4 regions of the Microbulbifer echini genome follow, and region 4 is predicted to be linked to each of the others. Evidence: predicted binding sites of a transcription regulator. Region 4 holds the regulator's gene; each other region holds the start of a gene.
The links. Region 4 encodes LexA, which represses DNA repair genes until DNA is damaged. Its sites were predicted from a motif close to ACTGTNTNTANANACAGT; they were not measured.
Positions count from the first base shown of each region.

Region 1: the regulator LexA is predicted to act here: its motif matches at 1,801-1,818, upstream of ruvC (crossover junction endodeoxyribonuclease RuvC).
Region 2: the regulator LexA is predicted to act here: its motif matches at 1,760-1,777, upstream of recN (DNA repair protein RecN).
Region 3: the regulator LexA is predicted to act here: its motif matches at 1,503-1,520, upstream of recA (recombinase RecA).

Region 1 covers NZ_JBGMEL010000005.1:125,029-128,105, forward strand. The annotation lists gene ruvB (Holliday junction branch migration DNA helicase RuvB) at 1-559, opposite strand, end outside; gene ruvA (Holliday junction branch migration protein RuvA) at 584-1,195, opposite strand; gene ruvC (crossover junction endodeoxyribonuclease RuvC) at 1,255-1,782, opposite strand; gene ACCI51_RS06810 (TetR/AcrR family transcriptional regulator) at 1,897-2,496, opposite strand; gene ACCI51_RS06815 (HPP family protein) at 2,650-3,077, shown strand, end outside.
Region 2 covers NZ_JBGMEL010000001.1:222,539-225,615, reverse strand. The annotation lists gene recN (DNA repair protein RecN) at 38-1,708, opposite strand; gene grpE (nucleotide exchange factor GrpE) at 1,939-2,580, shown strand; gene dnaK (molecular chaperone DnaK) at 2,704-3,077, shown strand, end outside.
Region 3 covers NZ_JBGMEL010000031.1:8,706-11,782, reverse strand. The annotation lists gene ACCI51_RS18760 (regulatory protein RecX) at 1-412, opposite strand, end outside; gene recA (recombinase RecA) at 413-1,447, opposite strand; gene ACCI51_RS18750 (CinA family protein) at 1,622-2,269, opposite strand; gene ACCI51_RS18745 (glycoside hydrolase family 16 protein) at 2,916-3,077, shown strand, end outside.
Region 4 covers NZ_JBGMEL010000019.1:57,873-60,949, reverse strand. The annotation lists gene ACCI51_RS16540 (TetR/AcrR family transcriptional regulator) at 1-302, opposite strand, end outside; gene ACCI51_RS16535 (LOG family protein) at 714-1,352, opposite strand; gene lexA (transcriptional repressor LexA) at 1,517-2,122, shown strand; gene ACCI51_RS16525 (hypothetical protein) at 2,222-2,476, opposite strand; gene ACCI51_RS16520 (DUF6586 family protein) at 2,578-3,063, opposite strand; gene topA (type I DNA topoisomerase) at 3,064-3,077, opposite strand, start outside.

The sequences.
Region 1 (3,077 bases), on a different contig from region 4:
AGAACTCCAGGCGCTGCACAATGCCAAAGCGATCGCGCAGGGGGGAAGTCAGCAGCCCAGCCCTGGTTGTGGCACCGACCAAGGTAAAAGGCGGTAAGTCCAACTTGATCGAGCGCGCCGCCGGCCCTTCGCCGATCATGATATCCAGCTGGTAGTCCTCCATGGCCGGATACAGGACCTCCTCCACATGGGGGCTGAGGCGATGAATTTCATCGATAAACAGCACATCCCCCGGTTCCAGGTTGGTCATCAATGCAGCCAGATCACCGGCCTTCTCCAGCACAGGCCCCGAGGTGGTCTTAATCGCCACCCCCATCTCCGCGGCAATAATATTTGCCAGAGTGGTTTTGCCCAAGCCTGGTGGGCCGAATACCAGGGTATGGTCCAGGGCCTCTTTGCGCAGTTTGGCGGCCTGGATAAAGATTTCCATCTGCTCGCGCACCACCGGCTGGCCCACATAATCAGCCAGACTTTTGGGGCGCACGGCGCGGTCGTACTGCTCTTCCTGCCCAGAGGGCCCGGCGGGTTCTGGGGCCACCAAACGATCGGCTTCAATCATCACAACTACTCCAGGGCACTCGATTTAGGCGGGTGCCATGCCTTTCAGGGCCAGGCGAATCAGGGTTGCACTATCGGCATCAGCCTGCTCCTTGCCGGCGCGGGCCACCATTTTACTGGCCTCGGTAGGCTTATAGCCCAGAGCCACCAAGGCGCTCTCCGCCTCACCGGTATGGTCCACCTTGGGTACCGCGGCCGCGGCCATCAGCGGGATATCGTTGACGTCGCCAAAATCCGGGGTCAACTTATCGCGCAACTCGACAATCAGACGCTCTGCGGTTTTCTTGCCGACACCGGGTACTTTTACCAGGGCCGCCACATTATCCTCGGCCACGCAACGCGCCAAAGCGGCGCCGTCGAGGCCGGATAAAATAGCTAGCGCCATTTTTGGCCCCACACCACTAACTTTGATCAAGGTGCGAAACAGTTTGCGGTCAGAGTCGCGAACAAAGCCATAGAGCTGCTGGGCGGTTTCGGAAACCGCCAGGTGCGTGTGCAGCTGCACAGGCTGGCCCAGGGCGGGCAACTCAAAAATCGTGGTCATGGGCGCGAGTACTTCGTAGCCTACCCCCTGCACATCTATCAGCAATAAAGGGGGCTGTACCGCAGCCAAAGTGCCACTCAGTCTTCCAATCATGTGTTGTTCCAGGTTTGTCTATCGCTGCCCGTGTGAGGGGCTAACTTTTTAAGCGTGCGCTATACGCTGAGGCGGCCACGGCGGAAGCGACTGCGCGCACCGCCCGCGGTAAAGACCAGGGTCTGCTCCGTGTGCATATGGCACAGCGCCACAGCGAGGGCATCGGCAGCATCCTCCTGAGGTGTGCCCGGCAGAGACAGCAAGGTCTTGACCATATGCTGTACCTGTAGTTTGTCGGCAGCGCCGCTGCCCACCACCGCCTGTTTGACCTTGCGGGCCTCGTACTCAGCTACAGCGAGGCCACTATTGGCCCCGGCCACAATGGCCGCACCGCGCGCCTGTCCCAACTTCAAGGCGGAGCCCGCACTCTTCGACATAAATACGTTTTCAATTGCCATCTGCGCCGGCTGGTATTGCTGGGCAATCTGGCTTACCGCATCGAAAATCAATTTCAGGCGCTCCGGTAGGGGCCCCTCGGGGATACGAATCACACCACTGGCCACATAGCGCGCTTTACCCCGCTCTACATCAATAATTCCATAGCCCGTCTTGCGCGAGCCGGGGTCAATCCCCAGGATGCGGGTCAAGTGGCAACTCTCCAAATATCTGTATGTTTATATAGTGGCGGGAGTGTCCCAAGGTGGAAGCAGGGCGTCAAGGGAGAGGGTAAGCAGGATGCTCAAAGATTGCTGGCCGACAGTTTAATTAAAGCTATCCGTCTTCCCCTCCGTCACGGCCCTCGCCTTGTTAGCAGAGAAGCTTTTCGCGGCCAGTGCTCTGGCCCCCAGGCGATAAACCTCTTCGCATCCGGTTACCTCGCCAAACTCCGCCCTCACTGTCATACCTTCCAAGAAGGTCAAAATAACTTCTGTCTTAGCCTCTACCCCCGGCTCACCCGGCTCGAAAATTGAGTGCAGCAGCGACTTCAGCCAAGCCTTATGCACCATCGCCTGTTGTACCAGGATTTCATCGTGCCCCCGAAATTCAGCCAGGGCATGCATGAACATACAGCCTTTGAAGTCGGCGGCCCTAAACCAGGAAAAATGCCAATCCAGTATTGCCTCCAGCCGTTTATCCGGGTTTGCTGCTGCCGATATCACAGCGGTTAACTCCGCCTCTAAACATTGGTGCCGCCGGATCAGTACCGCCTCAATTAACTTATTTTTCGAGCCAAAATGTCGATACATCGATGTCTTGGAAACTTTCGCCTTATCCCGGATCAGGTCGACCCCCACGGCGGTGTAGCCAAGCGTATTAAATAGTGCTTCCGCCGTATCCAGAATCTGTTCTTTCTTATTCATCACGAATTTTTCTCAGCGAGCCTCTATAGCGATAGGAGATTGTGCCCATGTGTACAGATCTGTATCATAGCACCAAGCAGTATGTACAGATTTGTACACACTGCTTGGTGCGACTACTCATAAATACGCCTGGCGACCCGAAGGAAGTGACCGATGAAGAAGTTACGTGGCGGCGGTGCACTGCCACCCAAACCAAAACTTATCCAAATGATAAGAGGCTTTATCGGCGGTTTTACCAGTATTTTATTACTTGGCGCTTTGGGCCATCTCACCGGGACCCCCTGGCTGATGGCACCCTTCGGTGCGACATGTGTACTCTTATTTGCCGCCCCGGCCTCACCTCTGGCACAACCGCGCAATGTCATTGCTGGTCACCTCATCACTTCAACGGTGGGTCTGGTTGCGCTCTACGGCTTCGGTGATTCAATCCTGGTGATGTCACTGGCAGTCGGTGTATCCATCATGCAAATGCAGTACTTCCGCGCGGTACATCCACCCGCCGGAGCCAACCCATTAGTCATCATTCTTGCCGGCCAGGATGTTGTGGGGTTCGACTACCTGCTGGCACCGGTGCTGATCGG
Region 2 (3,077 bases), on a different contig from region 4:
TCTGAAAAGAGGAAGCGCCCAAGGTTATAAGAGGAGCTCAGGGTACTCTGCCGAGCATCTCTTCCGCATGGGCCAGGGATTGAGGGCTGGGTTGCCCGCCGAGCATGCGTGCGATCTCCTCGCGTCGCTCGCCGTTTTTTAGCTCGCGTAAGGCGACCCATGCTTGCTCCCCGTCGCTGTGCTTTTCCACCAGATATTGCCGGTGAGCGCGGGCGGCCACTTGTGCCAGGTGGGTGACACAGATGACCTGGCCGCAGCGGCCGTTGCGGGTCTCGCCCAGTTGGCGCAGTAAACGGCCGACGACATCGCCGGTGGCGCCGCCAATTCCCACATCCACCTCATCGAATACCAGGGTGGGGGTGCGGGAGGTCTGTGCCGTCACGACCTGGATGGCGAGGCTCACCCGCGACAGCTCACCACCGGAGGCAATTTTGCCCAGCGGGCGCGGCGGTTGGCCGGGGTTGGTTGAAATTAGAATTTCGGCTTCTTCCAGACCGTGACTGCAGGGTTTATCCAGCGCCTGCAGGGCCAGCGCCACCCTGGCATGGGGCATAGCCAAATCCCCCAATTGTTGGTTGACCGCCTCGGCTAAGGATTCTGCGGCCCGCAGCCTGAGCTGGCTCAGTTTGCCGGCGGTAGTGCGGAATTGCTGTTCCAGTTTTGTGCAGGTGCTGGCGAGGCGTTCTAAGGCATCTTCCGTGCCGATGTCGTCGAGTTCCTCCTGCAACTGCCGCTGCAAAGCGGGTAACTCAGAGGGCTTTACACGGTGCTTGCGCGCGGCCTGGTAGATGGCGCTGAGGCGGTCTTCCACTTCGGACAGGCGCTCCGGGTCCATCTCGAAGCGGTCAATATGACGCGACAGGCTACTGGCGGCTTCATCGATCTGGATGCGCGCGCTGTCGAGCATTTGCGTCACTTCCACCAATGCGGGTGCTTGTTCTGGCATGGCGGAAAGCAGTTGCAGTGCCCGGTGCAGCTGCTCGGCGATATCCCCCTCTCCGCCGGATAGCAGGGCGGCCAGCTGGTAGCTGCCACTGAGGATATCTCCGGCATTGGCCAGCTGGCGCTGCTCGCTCTCCAGCGTTTCAATCTCTCCCTCGCTCATCTCCAGCTGTTCCAGCTCACGCAGCTGGTACTGCAGCAGGTGGCGGCGCGCCTCGGCCTCTTCGGCACTGCTGGCCAACGTGCGGTAGCGGCGGTACTGGTCCTGCCAGGTTTTAAAGCGGCTGCGGGTCTCGGCGGCCAGATCCTGAGCCTGGGCGAACTCGTCCAATAGGCGGCGGTGGGTTTCCTTTTTCAGCAGCGATTGGTGTTCGTGCTGGCTGTGGATATCGATCAGCTGTTCGCCCAGGGCGCGCAGCTGCAGTAGGGTCACCGGCTGGCCGTTGATGTAAGCGCGCGAGCGCCCATCAGAGCCGATAGTGCGGCGAAGAATGACTTCCTGGCCGATATCTAATTCCTGAGATTCAAGCCATGCGGTGGCGCTGGGGTGATCGGAGATATCGAAAGTGGCACTGATATCGGCGCGTTGGGCGCCAGCGCGCACCAGTTCGGCGCTGCCGCGGCCGCCCAAAGCGAGCCCCAGTGCATCGAGGGTGATGGACTTGCCCGCGCCGGTTTCGCCGGTGAGGGTGCTAGTTCCGGGGCCGAACTCCAACTCCAGTTGGTCCACCAGGGTGAATTGGCTGATAGACAGATGCAGCAACATAGTTATCGCTTTTATGTCCTTGTTTTGTCGACAGGCACCTCGGCCTTTGGTAGTGGTTATTTATACAGTATCTGTTCCCGGTTAGCTATAGGGCCGGGGCCACATTACCCTGCCGGAATGCGCGGACGCTAAAAACCACTTGAACTGTGCGGAGATGGCCCCATATAGCCCCAGAGCCCGCGGGGCGGGCCCAACTCATTACTGACAGAGTCGACGCGACGGAGAAAGCAGTGGCCAGAGAGCGCAGCGAAGAAGATCAGATCAAAGAGGGGGTGCAGCCGGAATCACTGGCTGATGAACACCTGACAGCGACGGACGAGGCGGTTTCCGCGGAGATTGAAGATCCCTCCGCAGCCGAGCGCGAGCAGGCTGAAGAAGCCCTGCACGAAGAGGCGGAGAGTGCCGATACCCTGCACGATGAAATCATCAAACTGCAGGAGCAGTTGACGGTGCAGAAGGATATCGCCCTGCGTGCCCAGGCCGAGGAGCAAAACGCCCGTCGCCGTGCGCAGCAGGATGTGGAGCGCGCGCGCAAGTTTGCGGTAGAGAAACTGCTGCAGGATTTGTTGCCGGTTGTAGACAACCTGGAGCGCGCCCTCGCCACCATCGATCCCGCAGATGAAGGCAACAAAGCATTGGTGGAAGGTATCGAGCTAACCCACAAATCTTTCGTCGATACTCTGACGAAAAATTCCGTGGAAATTGTCGATCCGGCCGGTGAGCCCTTCGACCCCGAGCTACACCAGGCTATGACCCAGGTGCCCAGTGGGGAGGTGGAACCGAATACGGTGATGGAAGTGTTTCAAAAAGGGTATCGCCTTAACGGTCGCCTGGTGCGTCCGGCCATGGTGGTGGTCAGCAAAGCGCCGTAACGGCAGGTGTGCAAAGCGGCCTTGAATTTCATCGGCCGGCACCAATATAGCTGACATCAGGAATTATTCGCGCGCAGTAAACAGAGAAGAGCTGGCCGCGCGCACCAAATGAGGATTTTACAGATGGGAAAAATTATCGGCATCGACCTGGGTACCACCAACAGTTGTGTGGCGGTCCTGGATGGTGACAAAGCGCGTGTAATCGAGAACGCCGAAGGCGATCGTACTACACCTTCTATTGTTGCCTTCACTGACGACAACGAAATCCTGGTGGGCCAGTCCGCCAAGCGTCAGGCGGTGACCAATCCCCAGAATACTCTGTTTGCGGTAAAACGCCTGATTGGCCGTAAATTCAAGGATGACGTTGTTCAGAAAGATATCAAAATGGTGCCTTATACCATTACTGAAGCTGACAACGGTGATGCCTGGGTAGAAGTGAAGGGCGATAAAAAAGCGCCGCCGCAGGTATCCGCTGAAGTCCTGAAGAAAATGAAAAA
Region 3 (3,077 bases), on a different contig from region 4:
CGCGCTCTTTTGCCTGCTGATCCCGCGGCAGTGCCATATTGATTGGCGAGTGATATTTGCGCTGCAATTGCTCCTGCGCCAAGGCAAACCAGTCAACCTCTAGCCTCTCAAGGGTGTGAGATAGAAGCTCACTGGTAATCCCTCGTTGCTGCAGTTCCTGGCGAATACGCACCGGTCCCTGACCACGCAGGACACGAGAGCGCGCAAAGACTTCCGCAAAACGCTGGTCGGACTGGTAGTTGAGATCTTGCAGGCGCTCGAACAGCGCTTCGAAATCGGCATCGGAGAACTTACCCGCCAGCTTCCGCCTCAGTTCGAGTTGGGAGTGTTCGCGGCGGGTAAGTAACTCAAGCGCCGCACCGAAGAGCGCTTGAGCCGGATCGGCGGAGGACTCCGCCCTGGAAAAAGACACTTACTCTTCCGGCAGTTCCACAGCCACTTCCGGGCTGGCTGGAGTGAGGTCACCCAGTAGTTGCTCGCGCAACTGCCCTTCAATCTCATTGCGGAGATCCGGGTTCTCTCGTAGAAACTTGGTAGCATTGGCCTTGCCCTGGCCAATTTTGTCGCCTTTGTAGCTGTACCAGGCACCAGCTTTATCAACCAAGCCCATCTTCACACCATAATCGACGATCTCGCCGATCACATTGATACCTTCGCCGTACATGATCTGAAACTCGGCCTGCTTAAATGGGGGGGCCACTTTGTTCTTTACGACTTTAACGCGGGTCTCGTTACCCACCGTCTCGTCGCCATCCTTTACAGCACCGATACGGCGGATATCCAGGCGCACAGAGGAGTAGAACTTAAGGGCATTACCACCGGTGGTAGTCTCCGGAGAGCCAAACATCACACCGATCTTCATACGGATCTGGTTGATAAAGATCGCCAGCGTGTTGGTGTTCTTAATGTTACCGGTCAGCTTGCGCAGAGCCTGGGACATAAGGCGGGCCTGCAAGCCAACGTGGGAATCTCCCATCTCTCCTTCGATCTCAGCGCGCGGGGTCAGGGCCGCCACAGAATCCACCACTAATACATCTACAGCGCCAGAGCGCACCAGCATATCCGCCACTTCCAGGGCCTGCTCACCGGTGTCCGGCTGGGAAACAATCAGCTCATCCACATTCACGCCCAGTTTCTCGGCATAGATAGGGTCTAAGGCGTGTTCCGCATCCACGAAAGCGCAGGTGCCACCTTTGCGCTGAGCCTCGGCGATCACTTGCAGGGTCAGGGTCGTTTTACCTGAGGATTCCGGACCGTAGATCTCGACAATACGGCCGCGTGGCAGACCGCCGATGCCGAGGGCAACATCCAGGCCGAGGGAACCGGTAGAGATCGAGGGGATACGCACGCGCTCCTTATCCCCCATACGCATCACTGTGCCCTTGCCAAACTGGCGCTCGATCTGCGACAGCGCCGCCTTCAAAGCCTTGTCTTTATTGGAATCCATGACCATTCCCGTATTTCTGAGCTGTGTTGAGTGGTGGCAAGCTTATCGAAGGATTACTGTATAGGCAACCAGTAATTCCGGCACGACCAGTACCAATCAACCCAGTAGAATTTCGCCGACCTCTGCCCAGCGCAATCCCACCCCCACAAGCACAAGCTGACCGGGCAGACGGTCTTAGACGGGATGCTCGTCCAGAATTGCTAGCATACCCTTGATCGCTTCCATCACTGTTTGCGCCTGTACCGAGGTGCGCTCCCCCTGAAAGTGGAAACATTGAGCATCGATCTGGACCGGCTCCTGCCCCTCCGCATGGGCCCAAGCTATCCACACGGTGCCGACCGGCTTCTCCTCGCTGCCGCCATCAGGGCCGGCGATACCACTTACCGCAACAGACAGATTGGCATCCATCATGGCCAACACCCCACAGGCCATCTGACGAGCCACCGGCTCACTGACCGCACCAAAAAGCTTCAGGTCTTTCGCATCCACCCCCAATACGCTGTGTTTGATGCGATCGGCATAACTGACAATAGAGCCATCAAACCAATTGGACGCACCGGGGATGGAAGTGATTGCCGCGGCAATTGCTCCGCCGGTGCAGGATTCTGCCGAAGTCACAAACCAAGCGCGCTTTCCCAACTCATCACCAAGCCGCTGCGCCAATGTAGATATCTCGCCATGATCAAACATTTTCTCTCCCCACCAGTTATCTCTCTGGGCCAGCCTCCACCAGGGCTGCTCGGACACGGCCCCTTTTTTTAAAGTCGATCGAACGAGCCCCTCCCCCAGGGAGAATAGTATTTGGATACGCGGCGATGACACAACATTTACACCTGCTCAGCCCTCTATCCGACCCCAAGCTGAAAAGACGAACAGAGAAAGCCCCTTTCACCTTCTCGTGGGACCCTATGCCCCCCCAGAAAGATCGCAAGCATGCTTCCAGAAGGCACCTAGGGGAAAGGTATTTTTTACTTGCTGTCCAACCACACCAATCCCAGCCTAAATACCAAAGCTGAGCCTAGCTGATCATTTCTATTTTTCCAGAGTTCAAAATAAGAAAACCCTTGCGAAGCAAGTTCATTTTATTCGCTTCAATATGCGACCTTCCACCACGCCCAAATAATTAATTTTTCCCGAGCCATACACCATATCGAAAACCAATATTGTCATTTATCTCTCTACCTCACCCCCTTTAGCTCTCCATAAATCAGTTTACTCATGACTCACTGGAAATAGCCTCTCCGCCCCTATACCACAAGCAGGACCGACTGTACGACAAAGGGGTTGCGCTGTCGCCCCAATACAACCACGTATTTGTTAGGCTTTGATTGGTACTAAAAAATGCAATTTTCGATTTAAAAAAACGGCCCTACCGAATCCACGAAACCCACAACAACACAATACCGAATAAAAAATAGAACTCCCTTAAAATGGCATTTTTTATTAAAATCAACCAAGAAAGAAAACTATGCATCTTAAGAAATCAGTGATGCTATTCACTATTGTCACGGCCTGCGCGCCCCTATCAACCACAGCAAAAACACAAGTCTGGCAAGACAATTTCGGCGGTGTAGGTATCAATAGATCCGTCTGGACCTACGATGTCGGCAACTCGGGCTGGGGCAATAAC
Region 4 (3,077 bases):
GCACGCAGGCCGCCCAGACCCACTCGGTATAGGCTCTCCAGCAAGCCCTCGACCCTTAGGGGCTGACCTGAGGCAATACGCCGGTCAAGCTCCGCCTCCAATGCGCCGGTAAAGGGGGTCAGGAAGCGTTCAAAAACCGCCTGTATCAGCTCCTTTTTGGAGCCAAAATGGTAGTTTACTGCCGCCAAATTGACACCGGCTGTACTTGTGATTGTTCTCAGGGATGTCTCGGTAAAACCTCGTTCAGCGAACAGAACCTCTGCCGCGTCCAAGATGCGGCTAACAGTATCGGTCTGGCTCATAGGTATCAAACCACCATTTAAAACAGCTGTTTAACTCTGGCCAGAGTAGCATATTCCGCCGCCAGTCTGGCGGCATATCACACCAAACAGACTCCCTTTACCTTGGAAGCAATCGGTTGAGATGTTGAAAATAGAGGGAATAACCTGAACGCTTAACGCCACCAGCCTGAGCACACCGCTTTCCCAACATAGGCAAACTAGTACGAATGGCGCTGAGGCTTTCTTTGGGGGAGCGCAGGGAACGACGCGTTAAGTCATAGCGAGAGATCGCCAGAAGTCATTAATCAAAACGATGAACCGCCCGACTCACTGTTTGATCCGCCGAATAGGGATGTATATCACTACACCGATAAGCTGTGTTTTCCTGTGCGGAGTTAGACTCTGAGCGCCTTGAAAACCCAGGCCAACGGCTTAGCCTGGACCACGCATGTGCTGCAAAATTAAATCGGCGGCCTCTTCCACTGTGTCGACCACCTGGAACAAGTGCAGGTCTCTCTCATCAATACAATTTCGCTCTAGCACCGTATCTACAAGCCAGTCATACAGACCACTCCAATACCGTTTTCCAACTAAAACAATTGGAAAGTGCTGCACCTTTCTAGTCTGTACTAATGTGAGCGCCTCAAATAATTCATCCAGTGTACCGAAGCCCCCTGGCAACCCCACAAAGCCCAGCGCCTGCTTCACAAATAAAAACTTGCGCACAAAGAAATATCGAAAATGTAAATTAACATCTTGATAGGGATTGGCCACCTGCTCAAAAGGCAGTTCAATATTCAAACCAATTGAAGCACCAGGTTGATCGAAAGCACCTCGGTTACACGCCTCCATCAGGCCTGGCCCGCCACCAGTAATTACGGGTATCCCCTCCGCAGCTAGCAGTTTCCCCAGCTTAACCCCTTGTTGATATTCCTGGCTTTGCTCGGAGAAACGCGCACTGCCAAATACCGTTACCGCCCCTCTAAATGCGATTAAACGCTCAATGCCATCCACTAATTCAGACTGTATACGAAGAACTCTCCAAGCTTCGGCCACCTTGGCATCCAGCATTATCACTTTCCCTCGCTGTCAGCTCTTTCAACTTTTTCTTTCATTCCTTGTTTTCATAAACACTGTAGCAGCTCATACAGGAACCGGTGATAGGATTGCGCGAGCCCCAAATCTGTATATAATCCCAGCACCTGTATAAAAATACAGAAACGCTAGGTAATTCTATGACCAATCTCACCGCACGACAGACTCAAGTATTAGAGCTGATTAAAGCCTACCTGGATGATACGGGTTATCCCCCTACTCGCGCGGAGATTGCCCAAGAACTGGGCTTCCGTTCACCAAATGCGGCTGAGGAACACCTTAAAGCACTGGCGCGGAAAGGAGCCATTGAAATGGTTGCCGGCGCTTCGCGGGGTATTCGGATTCCAGATCACCAGTCGGGGCTGCCGATTATCGGACGTGTCGCCGCAGGTCACCCCATCCTTGCGACAGAGCACATCGAAGATTATTGCGATCTACCCTCCAGCTTTTTTCACCCGCCGGCTGACTACTTACTACGAGTGCACGGCATGAGCATGCGCAATGCCGGCATTCTCGATGGCGACCTCCTTGCCGTGCAGAAAACAGAGCAAGTTAGGAACGGGCAGATTGTGGTTGCACGGATTGACGAGGAGGTGACCGTAAAACGCTTCCGCCGCAAGGGCAATCAGGCAACGGTGCAACTCCTACCGGAAAATGAAGATTTTGAGACCATCCAGGTAGATATGCGGGATAAGAACTTTATCATTGAAGGCCTGGCCGTTGGCGTTATTCGCCAAACCCCTTAAGTGCCCTCTTAAAGCCTGCGAACTCACACCAAAACTATCCCCCAAAAACAACAACAGCGGCTTATAGCCGCTGTTGAATAGTTTTAACCGATACTCTGATCAGTGAATCGTATGATTCACCGGCATCGATTCCTCCTCCTCGAAGTAGCCCGGCTCCAGGTCTTCTAGATTTTGCACAGCTTCAATACCGGCTTCTAGCATTGCCCGAGCGACTGCCACTTTATGCTTTCGCAGAAACTGTAGACTCTCCGCCGAGAATTGAATGCTCACCAGAGGGTCCTCCTCGTGGCCGGCACGGCGCAATGCCACCTCGCCATTGGCCAGCTCAATAATCTCAAAAGTTTCGGAGGACATTTGCTTTCCCTTCACCGCACATCAGTTTGCGCCCAGTGTACCACAGGCAATTTAGAAGTTTCAGTGGACGCAAACAGATAGAGGAAGTGTGCTGTGTGACCTCAGCACTCTTCAAGGTTAGTACGCTGCCTGCGTACCAGTTCACTCAAAGAGGCATGCCATTCAAGAAGCACTTCAAGGGATAGAGTAACTGGCCTAGGGCCCGCAATATTGTGGGTGGGGATTAGATTTTCCTGTCCTTGTACTTCTTCGGCCAGAGAAAGCTGCAGAAGTTGTTTCCATGCGCACAGCATCGCACTCAACCAGCTCTCGGGCTCTGAGAGCAGTAACTGTAATTCCCTCACCTCGCTACTGGCCCTACCCTGGCTTTGCAGGCTATCGTCGATAACCTGCAGGGATTCCGTCTCAAAACCTAACTGCAACTGCTGGGAAAGCTCTGCCAGGAAAGCCCGGTAGGCTTTCCATAACTGCAGCAGTGCCCCCTCTTCAAGCGCCAGGCGATGAAGAGGGGAATCATAGTGGCTCGTGGAGAGCAATTGACTCTTGCGAAGAGCAGAAGTGACGAGTCCAGTGTAGGGGTTACTCATTTACTTTTTCGCCA